3 regions of the Bradyrhizobium sp. Leo114 genome follow, and region 1 is predicted to be linked to each of the others. Evidence: riboswitches for the same ligand, from Rfam matches in the RefSeq annotation. Region 1 holds a riboswitch; each other region holds the start of a gene.

What was found. Region 1 has a riboswitch for cobalamin ahead of ACZIRK_RS24450 (TonB-dependent receptor). Riboswitches for the same ligand answer to the same signal wherever they lie in the genome.
Region 2: it holds a riboswitch for cobalamin, as region 1 does, so the genes downstream of both, ACZIRK_RS23250 (TonB-dependent receptor plug domain-containing protein) here and ACZIRK_RS24450 (TonB-dependent receptor) in region 1, are expected to answer to the same signal.
Region 3: it holds a riboswitch for cobalamin, as region 1 does, so the genes downstream of both, metE (5-methyltetrahydropteroyltriglutamate--homocysteine S-methyltransferase) here and ACZIRK_RS24450 (TonB-dependent receptor) in region 1, are expected to answer to the same signal.

The regions. Positions count from the first base shown of each region.
Region 1 covers NZ_JBUYEN020000020.1:156,394-160,648, reverse strand. The annotation lists gene ACZIRK_RS24465 (ABC transporter substrate-binding protein) at 1-55, opposite strand, end outside; gene ACZIRK_RS24460 (ABC transporter ATP-binding protein) at 55-828, opposite strand; gene ACZIRK_RS24455 (FecCD family ABC transporter permease) at 825-1,799, opposite strand; cobalamin riboswitch at 1,982-2,179, shown strand; gene ACZIRK_RS24450 (TonB-dependent receptor) at 2,292-4,255, shown strand, end outside.
Region 2 covers NZ_JBUYEN020000019.1:62,652-66,906, forward strand. The annotation lists gene ACZIRK_RS23245 (hypothetical protein) at 1-512, opposite strand, end outside; cobalamin riboswitch at 746-946, shown strand; gene ACZIRK_RS23250 (TonB-dependent receptor plug domain-containing protein) at 1,197-3,044, shown strand; gene cobD (threonine-phosphate decarboxylase CobD) at 3,076-4,065, opposite strand; gene ACZIRK_RS23260 (ABC transporter substrate-binding protein) at 4,075-4,255, shown strand, end outside.
Region 3 covers NZ_JBUYEN020000005.1:249,146-253,400, forward strand. The annotation lists gene metE (5-methyltetrahydropteroyltriglutamate--homocysteine S-methyltransferase) at 1-2,034, opposite strand, end outside; cobalamin riboswitch at 2,142-2,342, opposite strand; cobalamin riboswitch at 2,475-2,693, shown strand; gene ACZIRK_RS08755 (ribonucleoside-diphosphate reductase subunit alpha) at 2,808-4,255, shown strand, end outside.

The sequences.
Region 1 (4,255 bases):
GCGCGACAGTGGTGGACAAGACGAGCGCTGCAAGGCATGCCGCGAGCCGGCCCATCAGATCTCCGCCCAGGGCACGATCACCGTCTCGCGCTGATGCTCGGCGCGGAAGGCGCTGACGCGGAACACATCGGCCATGACCGTTTCCGAGAGCGCATCCGCCGGCGCGCCCTGCGATGCGAGGCGGCCCTGCGCCAGCACCAGCGCATGGTCGGCAAAGCGCGCGGCAAGGCCAAGGTCGTGCGTCACCACGATCACCAGCACGCCCTGATCGGCTGCGGCACGCAAACCCTTCATGACGTCGATCTGGTGGCGCGGATCGAGCGAGGCGGTCGGCTCGTCCGCCAGGATGATCGGCGCCTCCACCGCGAACACGCGCGCCAGCGCAACGCGGCTGCGCTCGCCGCCGGAAAGCTCGGTGACACGCCGCTCCGCGAACTCCATGACATCGGCCGCCTGCATCGCCCGCACCACCGCCTCAGTGTCGCGCGGGGACAGCCGCGCCGGATCGGTCGCGCCATGCGGATAGCGGCCGAGCGCGACGATGTCGCGCGCCGGCAGCGGCCAATGCACCATGTGCCCTTGCGGAAGATAGCCGAAGCGCTTGGCCCGTTCGCGCAGCGGCAGCGCGGCAAGCGCCTCGCCTCCCACCTTGATGACGCCGTCGGAGGGAATGAGGCCGGCGAGCGCGCGCAGCAGCGTGGTTTTGCCGGCGCCGTTCGGACCGACCAGCGCGACGAGATGACCGGAGGCGAGTTGCAGCGACACATCGTTGAGCACGCGGCGGCCGGCGAGCACGACGTTGAGGTGTTCTACAACAAGCGCCGTCATGCGACGCCTCCGCCGAGCGCGCGACGCTCGCGCATGATGAGATAGAGGAAGAACGGCACGCCGATGATCGAGGTCAACACGCCCACCTTGATGTCCGACGTCGACGGGATGATGCGCACCGCGATGTCGGCCGCGAGCAACAGCGCCGAGCCGGCAAGCGCGCTCGGCACCAACAGCCGCGCCGGATCGTGGCCGATGACGGGCCGCATCAGATGCGGCGCGACCAGGCCGATGAAGCCGATGGTGCCGGTGACCGCCACCGCGCCACCGACGCCGAGCGCAACGCCTGCGATCACGAACAGGCGCAGGCGGCCGACATCGACGCCGAGGCTTTGCGCGGTCTCTTCGCCGAGCGTGAGCGCGCGGAAGGCGCTGGCTTGCGACAGCAGGATGGCCGCGCCGGCGACGATGAACGGCAGCGCCAGCGCGACATGCTGGAAGCTGCGGTCCTCCAGCGAGCCGAGCAGCCAGAACGCGATCTCGAGCGCCAGGAACGGATTGCTCGCGAGGTTCATCACCAGCGCCGTCGCAGCGCCCGCAAGGCTCGAGATCGCAAGCCCGGCGAGGATCAGGATCAAGAGGCCCGCATTGCGGCCTGCGATCGCGAGCAGCACGAAGACCGAGCCGAATGCGGCGATGATGGCGGCGACCGGCAGCGCATAGGAGCGGACGTCAGCCAACCCCAGCGCGATCACCAGCACCGCACCGAACGCCGCCGATTGCGGCGCGCCGAACAGCGAGGGCGAGGCTAAGGGATTGCGCAACAGGCCTTGCAGCGCCGCGCCTGACAGACCGAGGATGGCGCCGATCGCAAACGCCAGGATGGTGCGCGGCAGGCGAATCTCGCGCACGATCACCTGCGTGACATCGCTGCCGCCACCGAACAGCGCCTCGATCACCGTCAGCGGCGACAGCCGCACCGGGCCGGTGCCGAGCGAGATCAGCATCAGCAAGGCAACCAACGCAATCATTGCAACGGTCGCCCCCAACCGCCGCCGCGCGGCCAGACCCGCCGCTATCGTGAAATCCTGTGCACTCATCGCGCCCTGCTTCTTGCAGCGAATTCGGTGGCAGACAAGCGACACCGGAACAAAAAAACGTATGGGAGCCAGGGAGCCGCAGTTTCGCCGGGATTGACTCACGTGCCGCCGAAATCCTAGATGGCCCCGACGGTTCCTATCGGGATCAAAAGGGAATGCGGTACCGGGAAACTTCCCGTAAAGCCGCGGCTGCCCCCGCAACTGTATGCGGTGAATCCTTCGTCATATGCCACTGGGAGTCTCGGTCCTGGGAAGGCGACGAAGGGTAACGACCCGCGAGCCAGGAGACCTGCCGTCATACGTGGTCACACGCGACGATGTCGGTCGGGGAGTACAGGCATTTGCTTCACCTGAAGCGCGAAACGCGATGGTGAGCCTTGGTTCGCTGTGACGTGCCACTGACGTCATACCGAGGTCTCGCCGATGTTCTCTGCTACCACAGCCACCAAGCAACGCCGCGCGCTGCTGCTCGCGTCGAGCATGCTGGCGCCCGCTTTGTATGTTTCCGCCGCGCAGGCGCAGGAAGCGCCCTCCGAGCAATTGCCGCCGGTCGAGGTCAGGGCGCCCGGCGACCACAACCGCACCCGTGCCAAGCCCGCTTCCGACGGCACTCCAGGTCCCCGGCGTCCCGCGCCGGGCCAGGTGCCGACCAACGCGCAGCCGGCCGGCGGCGCGGGCGCTGGCGGCGCCGCCGCTGGCGGAGCTTCATCCGGTGGCGGTGGCGGCGGCCCGCAATTTGCCGGCATTGTCGGGACGTCCTCGACCGTGATCACCGCCGACGACATCGCGCATTCGCCGACCCAGGTTCTGGCCGAGATCATCGCGCAGGCCCCCGGCGTGCAGCTTCAATCGCTCTATGGCGGCGTGAACGGCGCCAAGACCTCGGTCGACCTGCGCGGCTTCGGCGCGTTCGCCACCGCCAACACGCTGTTCCTGCTCAACGGGCGACGGCTCAACGACATCGACATGGCGCAGGTGGATCTGTCGACCATCCCACTCGATTCGATCGAGCGCGTCGAGATCACCCGCGGCAACAGCGGCGCCGTGCTCTACGGCGACAATGCGATAGGCGGCGTGATCAACATCGTCACCAAGACCGGTGTCGGCGGCCCGCCGGTCTCGATCCGCGGCGAAGCCGGCTATGGCTCCTTCAACCAGCGCATGGCCGCGATCTCGATCGCGATGAATTCGGGACCATGGTCGGCGTCGTTCTACGGCAACGGCATCAAGTCCGACGGCTACCGCGTGAACAATGCGCTCGACCAGCGCAACGGCGTCGGCAATCTCAACTACACGACGCCGGACCTGAAAGCCTTCCTGACGGTGACCGGCGACGACCAGAAGCTGGGCTTTCCCGGCGGCAGGCTGGTCGATCCTTCGATCGGCGTCAATCAGCTCGTCACCGATCGCAAGGGCGCCGCCACGCCGTTCGACTATGGCAACCAGCAGGGCGCGAGCGCGACGACGGGCTTCACCAAGACGCTCCTGAACGGTGTCGACCTGATCGTCGATGGCGGCTACCGCCAGAAGGACACGCAAGGCGCGTTCTTCGGCACCTCGCCATTCATCAGCGCGGCATCCACCTACAATGACGCCGCGTTGCAGACCTGGTCGATCACGCCGCGGCTGAGCATCAGCAATTCGATCTTCGGGATTCCCTCGTCGATCCTGACCGGCATCGACTATTACGATGCAACGTTCCACCAGCAGCGCGGCGCGTTCCGGGGCGTGCCACCGATCCATACCTACGACCTGTCGCAGCAGTCGCTCGCCGGCTATTGGCAGCACACGGTTGGCCTCTTGCCCACCACCGATTTCTCCTATGGCGCGCGGGTGCAGAACACCTGGCTCAGCGCGCGCGACCGCTACGATCCGAACGCGCCGTTCGCCTTCGACGCGCAGGCGACGCCGCTCGACCAGAGCGAGACCAATTACGCGCTGCATGTCGGCGTCGAGCATCGCTTCACCGAAATGTTCTCGGTGTTCGCCCGCGCCGCGCACGCGTTTCGCACGCCCGATGTCGACGAGCGCACGTCCACCGGACCCGCGTTCGATGCGGACTTCAACCCGTTGCCGCAGAATTTCCAGTTGAAGACGCAGACCTCGCACGACGTCGAAGCCGGCTTCCGCGTCAAGACGGGCCGCTTCCAGGTGCAAACCAGCATCTACAACATGGACCTCGAGAACGAGATCCATTTCAATCCGGTGCTGTTCTACAACATCAACCTCGATCCGACCCGGCGTTATGGCTCCGAGACGCAGGCCTCGCTGCGCGTCAGCGATACCGTGTCGCTGCGCGGCGGCATGGCTTACACGCGCGCGGTGTTCCGCGAGGGACAGTTCGCCGGCAACGACGTGCCGCTGGTGTCGCGCTACACCGGCAATCT
Region 2 (4,255 bases), on a different contig from region 1:
TCGCGGATTGCCTGGGCGACTTTCGTCGCCTGCGACACCCGTCCGATTCGCGCGCCCGTGACGATCTTTTTTCGGCGCGTGCTCAAGCGCGGCACCATGCCTTCGTTGGCGGTCGATCCGGCGGAGGGATAGGGAATGAAGTCCGCGGCCCGACGCAGCGCGAGAGCCTTTCGAGCCGCTTCGACATTGGCGGTGCGAGCTGCCAAATTGTGAAGACGCCTGAGCTCGCTGTTCACCCGCTTCAGTGCCGCGGCAAAGACCTGCTTGCGTTGTGATGGACGATCGGCAGTTCCGGGGAAGTTCGCGCCGCGAGGCTGGCCTTTCCCGCGCGTCTCTCGCCGCTTTTGTCGGCCGAGCGTTCGCTCCTTGTCGCGCATCTTGCGCAAGCGGGATCGCATGTCCGCAAGATCAGCCGGCTCGACGTCATAGATGGCGGGATGATGCGTGAGGCGGATCGTCTCGTATTCGTCGTGACTGAGGAGGCTGCGTTCGAGTTTGCATGGGACCGACATTTCCTGTTCCTCCGTTGAATCTGTCGATGCTCACATGAACGGTATCATCCAAGTTTAGCGACGCGTGTGGGTGGCATGTGATGCTCGCATAAGGCTGTAGGATTTGCCATCTGCCGTCCCTTCGCCTGTCAGCAACTTTCTGTGTTCGTCATTCAGGTCGCCGCTATCAGCGATCCGCAAAAATGCTGTTGGGTTCTGATCGTTATCGATTTGAGTTTTGCTCCGCCTTGTGCTTCTTTGCACGCGTCATCGGTGCCCTTTGTAGGGTGAAACGGGAACGCGGTGCGGGAATCTTCCCCAATGCCGCGGCTGCCCCCGCAACTGTAAGCGGACTATTTGCGATCCGGATGCCACTGGGCCTGCCAAGCAGGTTTGGGAAGGCGGATCGCGAGACGACCGCAAGCCAGGAGACCGGCCGTTGACGGGTATCAACTCGTTCGACGGTGGGTCGGCGGAAGGGCATTAATGAACTTGCGGCGTTTTCTTGCCGGGTGTGCGGCCGTTGCTGCGTGCGGTCACACTGGCGCCATGGCCCAATCGGGTCCCGAACAGCTTCCTGCTGTTGTCATCAATCCGGAGGTCCGGTCCAAGCCGGCCCCGAGGAATAGGCAAAGGTCTTCAACGACCCATCCTGCGCGCCCGGCGCCCGGTAACGAGGCGCCGGCCGCGACTCCCGAAGTGGTCGTGACTCCCGACCGTACACTGGAGCCGGCGAGCCGGACCGGAAGCTCGGTCAGCGTGGTCACGCACGAAATGCTCGCGACCAGCAATCCGACCTCGCTCGTCGATGCGCTGCGGACCGTGCCGGGACTCGATATCACCGAAAGCGGCGGACCAGGCGCGACGACCAATGTGCGCTTGCGCGGCGCCAATACCGGCCAGGCGCTGGTCATGATCGATGGCATCAGGGTCAACGATCCGACCGCCGCCAGCGGCGACTTCGATTTCGCGATGTTCGCCCCGGGCGCGATCCAGCGGATCGAGGTGCTGAAAGGACCGCAGAGCGCGCTCTACGGATCTGACGCGATCGGCGGCGTCGTCAACATCATCACCAAGAAGGGCACCGGTCCGGCACAACTCGACGTCAGCACCGAGGGCGGAAGCTACGGCACGGCGAGCACCAGCGCAGCGCTGACCGGAACCTCTGGGCCGTGGTCCTACGCGTTCACGGGAAGCGGGCAGCACAGCAACGGCTTTTCACGCTACGGCTATCGCATCCCCGCGCTCGAAGCCAAGTATGGCCCGCTCGAGCGCGATGGCTTCGACCGCGTCGGCGGTTCGGCACGCGTCGGCTACGATTCCGGCGAAGGCGTACGCCTGGAGACGGGCATGCTGGCCTCATTCACGCGGTCCGCCTATGATCAGGCCTCCGGAACGTTCCCGGACACGCCGTCGAGCGCGACGCGCCTGCTCGAACAGGTCTGGGGACGTGCGTCGTTCGACACGTTCGGCGGCATTCTCACCCATAGCGTGAGCGCATTTGAGACGCATATCGACCGCTCGTTCGACGACGTCACCTACAAGATCAACAAGCTGCCGCAGAACACGACATCCATCCTCTCCAATTTCGTCGGCGACAGCACGGGCCTGGAATATCAGGGCAACCTGAAGGTCGGCCCGCTGGGATCGCTCATCGTCGGATCCCGTGTGCAGCATGAAACGGCGAGCACCTCCACCACCAACCTATTGCCGATTCCTGGAGCGTCGACGCCACAGCTCGCAGGCACGCAAGACACCAATTCAGTGTTTGCGCTCTGGCAACTGCCGATCGGCGAGCGGCTCAACATCACGATGGGCGGCCGGGTTGACGACGTCGTCGATGTGGCACGGTTCGAGACATGGCGAACCACCGCGGCTTACACGATCGCCGAGACCGGCACCAAGCTGCATGCGAGCGCCGGGACAGGCGCCAAGGCCCCGACGCTCTATCAGCTCTATGCGCCGACCTATGGCAATTCCGCGCTCAGTCCCGAGGAGAGCTTCGGCTACGATGCCGGCATCGACCAAAGCCTGTTCGGAGGCCGCGTTGTGGTTTCGCTGACAGGCTTCGGCAACAGGTTCAGCAACCTGATCGACTTTGTGACCGATCCGGCGCACCCGCTCGGGCACTACGTCAACGTCTCGCGTGCCGAAACCGACGGACTGGAACTAGGGGTCAACGTCGATATCCTGCCGGGCTACCTGAAATTCAACGCCGCCTATACCTATCTGCAGGCTAAGGATCTCTCGACCGGCCTGACGCTGGCGCGCCGGCCGGAAAACCTGGCGAGATTCTCGTTCCCGATCACACCGATCGAGGGCTGGCTGATCGAGCCACGCGTGCTCGCGGTATCCACGCGCTACAGCGGTTCAAACGAGACGCTACCACTCGCCCCTTACGTCCGCGTCGACCTCTACACCGAATACAAGATCGATGAGACCTGGAAGGTGTACTTGCGCGGCGAGAACATTTTCAATGAGCACTATCAGGAAGTGTACAACTATGGCACGACCGGACCTGCGGCTTACGCCGGGTTCAGTGCCCACTGGTGAAGCGGATGTGATGATGCGCGCGCGGGGTGCGCTATTTGACCGAACCAAGCGCGCTGGCCAGGCGATCGAGACCATCGTCCGACGCAAGGCCAAATCGCAGCCATTCGCGTGCGCCGTTAAAGCTCCGGCACCAGATGTGGCGTCGGGCCAATTCGGTGTGCAACGTCGGGGCATCGGGATGGGAGGCAAGGCGAAAGAGCGTCGTCCCTCGGACGAACTGAAGGCCCGCCGCTGTCAGGACCTGATCCAGCTTGCTCGACTGCCGAGCGAGCTTCGCACGCATCGCATCAGCCCAGGATCGATCCCGCAGAGCGGCCGTGCCCACGCAAAGCGCCGGCCCGGAGACCGACCATGGACCCAGCGCCGCGGAGATACGTTCGACGATGTCGCGTCGGCCGATCACGAAGCCAAGGCGAAGTCCGGCGAGCCCATAGAATTTGCCGAAGGAGCGCAGTACGAGAATGGGGAGATCGGCGCTCATCGCGGCAGCACTGATGCCGGGATCGACATCGGCAAAGGCCTCATCGATAACCAGCCAGCCTCCGCGACGATCGAGCCGTTCGGCAACCTGCCGAAGCGCCCTGCGGTCCGCGATACGTCCATCCGGATTGTTGGGGTTGACGACGACAGCGTGAATGGCGCGGTCAGGCAGCGCGGAGAGATCATTCAATGCAATAATCTCTCGGCCTCCGCTGCTCCACGCAGCCGAATGCTCGCCATAGGTCGGAGTGACGATCGCGACCGCTCCGGGCCCGGCGAGATGCGGAATCCATTGAATGAGGGTCTGCGTGCCGGCGGCGGCTGCGATGCCTGCATCGTCGGGTACGCCGTAAGCTTCGCGTGCGGCGGCGAGGAGGTCCTGTTCGTCGGCCCGCGATGGCAGGCGCGTCCACGCACTGCCTGGAAGGGAATCCGGAATCGTCCACGGCCAGGGATTGATTCCGGTCGACAGGTCGAGCCAGTCCGCAGGCTCGCCGCCGTGGTGCGCAATAGCTTCCGTCAGATCACCGCCGTGCTTCATAATCGCTTCATGCCATCAATCGCGCTCCTGCGCGAGACCCTTGTTGGCCTAACGCGGCCGGCGATCGGCGCAACGTTCTTGTTACTCGCAGCACTGTTCGGAGCACATGCAGCCCATGCAGCCGATCTGCCACGCATCGCTTCCATCAATGTGTGCACGGACCAACTGCTGCTGGCGCTGGCCGATCCGG
Region 3 (4,255 bases), on a different contig from region 1:
CTCCGCGATGGCGTCGATGATGTCGTTGAACTCGGAGTAGCACATGTGGGTGTGGATCTGGGTCTCGTCCTGCACGCCGGAGGAACAGATGCGGAAACTATCGACCGCCCAATCGAGATAGGTCTTCCATTCCGACCCGCGCAGCGGCAGGCCTTCCCGCAGTGCCGCTTCGTCGATCTGGATCATGCCTGCACCGGCCGCCTGCAGATCGCGCACCTCGTCGCGGATCGCGAGCGCGATCTGTCGGCACACGTCGCTGCGCGGCAGGTCGTCGCGGACGAACGACCAGTTCAGGATGGTCACGGGGCCGGTCAACATCGCCTTCACCGGCTTTGCCGTCAGTGACTGCGCGAATTGCCACCATTCGACCGTCATCGCCTGTGGTCGTGAGACGTCGCCGTAGAGGATCGGCGGCCGGACGCAGCGCGAGCCATAGGACTGCACCCAGCCGAGCTCGGTGAAGGCGAAGCCGGAAAGCTGCTCGCCAAAATACTGCACCATGTCGTTGCGCTCGAACTCGCCATGGACCAGGACGTCGAGCCCGATATTCTCCTGCCAACGGATGGCGCGCGCAGTCTGATGCTGCAGATAGGTCTTGTATGCGGTATCGCTGAGTGCACCATTGGCATGTGCGGCGCGTGCGTTTCTGACATCGGTTGTCTGCGGGAAGGAGCCGATGGTCGTGGTCGGGAAGCGTGGCAGATTGAACCGCTCGCGCTGCACCTCGGCACGCTCGGCGAACCGGCTGGCACGATGGCGCATGCCGCCATCGATGGCGGCGAGACGCTGGGCAACCTTGGCATCGTGAATCCGCGGTGAGGTCTTGCGCGCGGCCGCGGCGGCATCGGACGCTCGGATCGCTTCGGACGCAGGGGCCCGGCCACTTCCAAGCGCCGCGCCCAGCGCGGCAAGCTCTTCGAGCTTCTGCACCGAGAATGAAAGCCAGGTCTTCACCTCGGGATCGAGCTTGGTTTCCAGGGCGAGATCGATGGGTACATGAAGCAGCGAGCAGGATGGCGCGATCTGAATGCGCTCCTTGCCGAGCTTTGCGACGACGGGCCCAAGCTGATCGAGGATCCGGCTCAGATCTGCGCGCCAGACGTTGCGGCCGTCGATCACGCCGAGCGACAGCACCCGTTCTTTCGGAACGTCGATGAGATCGCCGAGCTGCTGGGGCGCGCGCACGAGATCGAGATGCAGGCCGGCGACCGGAAGATCAAACGCGACCGCACGATTGCCGCCGAGCCCGCCGAAATAGGTCGCCAGCATGATCCTGATGTCCGGCACCGCTTTGGCGATTTCGGAATAGGCGCGCCGTAGGGCTTGCTGAGCGGCGGCGTCCAGATCAAGCACGAGACAGGGCTCGTCGATCTGTACCCATTCCGCACCGCGGGCAGCGAGTTCGCGCAATAGTTCGATATAGACCGGCAGGAGCCTGTCGAGCAGCGACAGCGTGGCGAAATGCGGTTCCTTGGACTTGGCCAGTTTCAGGAACGTGACTGGGCCGACCAGCACGGGGCGGGTCTGATAACCCAGCGCCTTCGCCTCCTCATACTCTTCGATCGGCTTGCGTGATGAGAGTGCAAAATACTGGTTCTTGCGAAGCTCCGGCACCATGTAGTGATAGTTGGTGTCGAACCATTTCGTCATTTCGAGCGCCGCCACGCCATGTGCGTGATGGGCATGTCCGCAGGCCTCGTCATGCGCGTCGGCCTTGGCGCCACGCGCCATCGCGAAGTAGGTCGCAAGCGGCACCGCGCCGCCGGTCCAGCCATAGCTTTCTGGGATAGCGCCGACCATTGCGCAGGTGTCGAGCACCTGATCGTAGAACGAGAAATCGTTCGACGGGATCACGGTGATACCGAGTTTCTTTTGCCGCGCCCAATTGGCCGCGCGCAGCCCGACGCCGGTTTCGATCAGCGTCTTTTCGTCTGATGCGCCGGACCAGAAGCGTTCCAGCGCGAATTTCAGTTCACGCCGCGGACCGATCCGCGGCGTGCCGAGGGACGCAACAACAAGTGAAGTGGAAGACATTGGCTTAACCCCATGAGTTGGGGGCAAAGGCCGTAGTGACACGTCTGGATTCCCTGCGCGAGGTGCGCACGGAATCGCAACCGCACCACCGGGACACCCCGCCCGAGGACGTGTATGTTGTCGAGGCAGGTCTCCTGGCTCGCGGGTCGTTGCTGTGGTCCGGCCTTCCCGAAGCTTTGCAGGCTTCAGTGGCAATTGTGGACCGCGGCTCGCCGCTTACAGTTGCGGGGGCAGCTCCGGCTTTACACCGGCTTCCCTCTTAGCTCCGGAAAAGATCTCTCCGAAGAACCACGACGCGTTCACTTACCGGCAAGATCGCGCGAACGTCAACTCGGCTGACATCACGTGCGCGTGGAGCCGGTTGTTCACAGCGCCAACGGCATGGACCGGAATTTTTGCGCTTCGCCCATACGTGCCATTGACAGCATTCTCCAAATCGCACCAGATGTAGCTGTCACGGTCCATCATGACGCAAGGAATGGTGGCTAAGAGGGAAGCTGGTGATCGCGCGTTTCTCGCGAGAATCCAGCGCTGCCCCCGCAACTGTAAGCAGTGAGTTGCTCCCGATTTTAGACGTCACTGATGCGGCATCGCATTGGGAAGACGGGGAGTGACGCCGACCTGCGAGCCAGGAGACCTGCCGTGACAGCAAATAACGTCCACGGGCGGGGTGTCCCGGCGGCCGCTTGCAGGCTCATGCCGGTACGCCGCCGGCATCATCACGCAGCGTCGCCTCTGGCATCCGGCCCCAGCAACATCACGGGGTCTGCAAGATGTCACTCTCTCTCGATCGCGAAACCACCGCGTCACCTCTCATCCACCTGCGCCCCGAATCAATCGCGGCGCCGGAAGCACGGCTGCCGATGCAGGTGATCCGCCGCAATGGCACGGTGTCGCAATTCGATGCCGGGAAGATCTCGGTGGCGATGACCAAGGCCTTCCTTGCGGTCGAGGGGAATACGGCGGCTGCGTCGCGCCGCGTGCACGAAGCGGTCGAGGAATTGACCGCCGAAGTCGTCGGCGCGCTGTCGCGCCGGATGAGCGAAGGCCGCACCTTTCATATCGAGGACATCCAGGACCAGGTTGAACTGGCATTGATGCGCAGCGGCCATCACAAGGTGGCGCGCGCCTATGTGCTCTATCGCGAGGAGCGGGCGCGGCAGCGCGCCGAACAGCAGGCAACTAAATCCGCAACGGCATCGAGCGGGCCAATCGTCCACGTCACGCTCGCGGACGGCAGCAAGGTGCCGCTCGACCATGCGCGGCTGGCGATGATCGTCGGCGAGGCCTGCGCCGGGCTCGACGGTGTCGACGCTGCGCCTGTCGTCGCGGAAATCCAGCGCAATCTCTATGACGGCATCAGCCAGGAGGAACTCGCGCTCGCCAGCGTGATGGCAGCGCGTACGCTGGTCGAGCAGGAGCCGAACTACGCCTATGTCAGCGCGCGCCTCTTGCTCGACAAGCTCCGCACTGAAGTGCTGTCCTTCGTGCAGGGCGCGCCAACGACAGCGTCGCAGGCGGACATGGCGGTGCGCTATGGCGAATATTTTCCGGCCTGTATCAAGACCGGCATCAGGGCCGAATTGCTCGATCCCGAACTCGGCCGCTTCGACCTGAACAAGCTGGCCGCGGCACTGAAGCCGGAGCGCGATCTTGCGTTCCAGTTCTTAGGGCTGCAGACGCTTTATGATCGCTATTTCCTGCATGTCCGCGGCCACCGGATTGAATTGCCGCAAGCGTTCTTCATGCGCGTCGCCATGGGGCTTGCACTGCGCGAGATCGATCGGGAGGCGCGCGCGATCGAGTTCTACAATCTCCTGTCCTCCTTCGACTTCATGGCGTCGACGCCGACGCTCTTCAATTCCGGCACGCTGCGGCCGCAATTGTCGTCCTGCTTCCTCACCACCGTTCCTGACGATCTCGACGGCATCTTCAAGTCGATCAAGGACAATGCGCTGCTCGCCAAGTATTCCGGCGGCCTCGGCAATGACTGGACGCGGGTGCGCGGGCTGGGCGCCCATATCAAGGGCACCAATGGCGAGAGCCAGGGCGTCGTGCCGTTCCTTAAAGTCGCCGACGACACCGCGATTGCCGTCAACCAGGGCGGAAAACGCAAGGGCGCGGTCTGTGCCTATATCGAGACCTGGCATATCGACGTCGAAGAATTCCTCGACCTGCGCAAGAACACCGGCGACGACCGCCGCCGCACCCACGACATGAA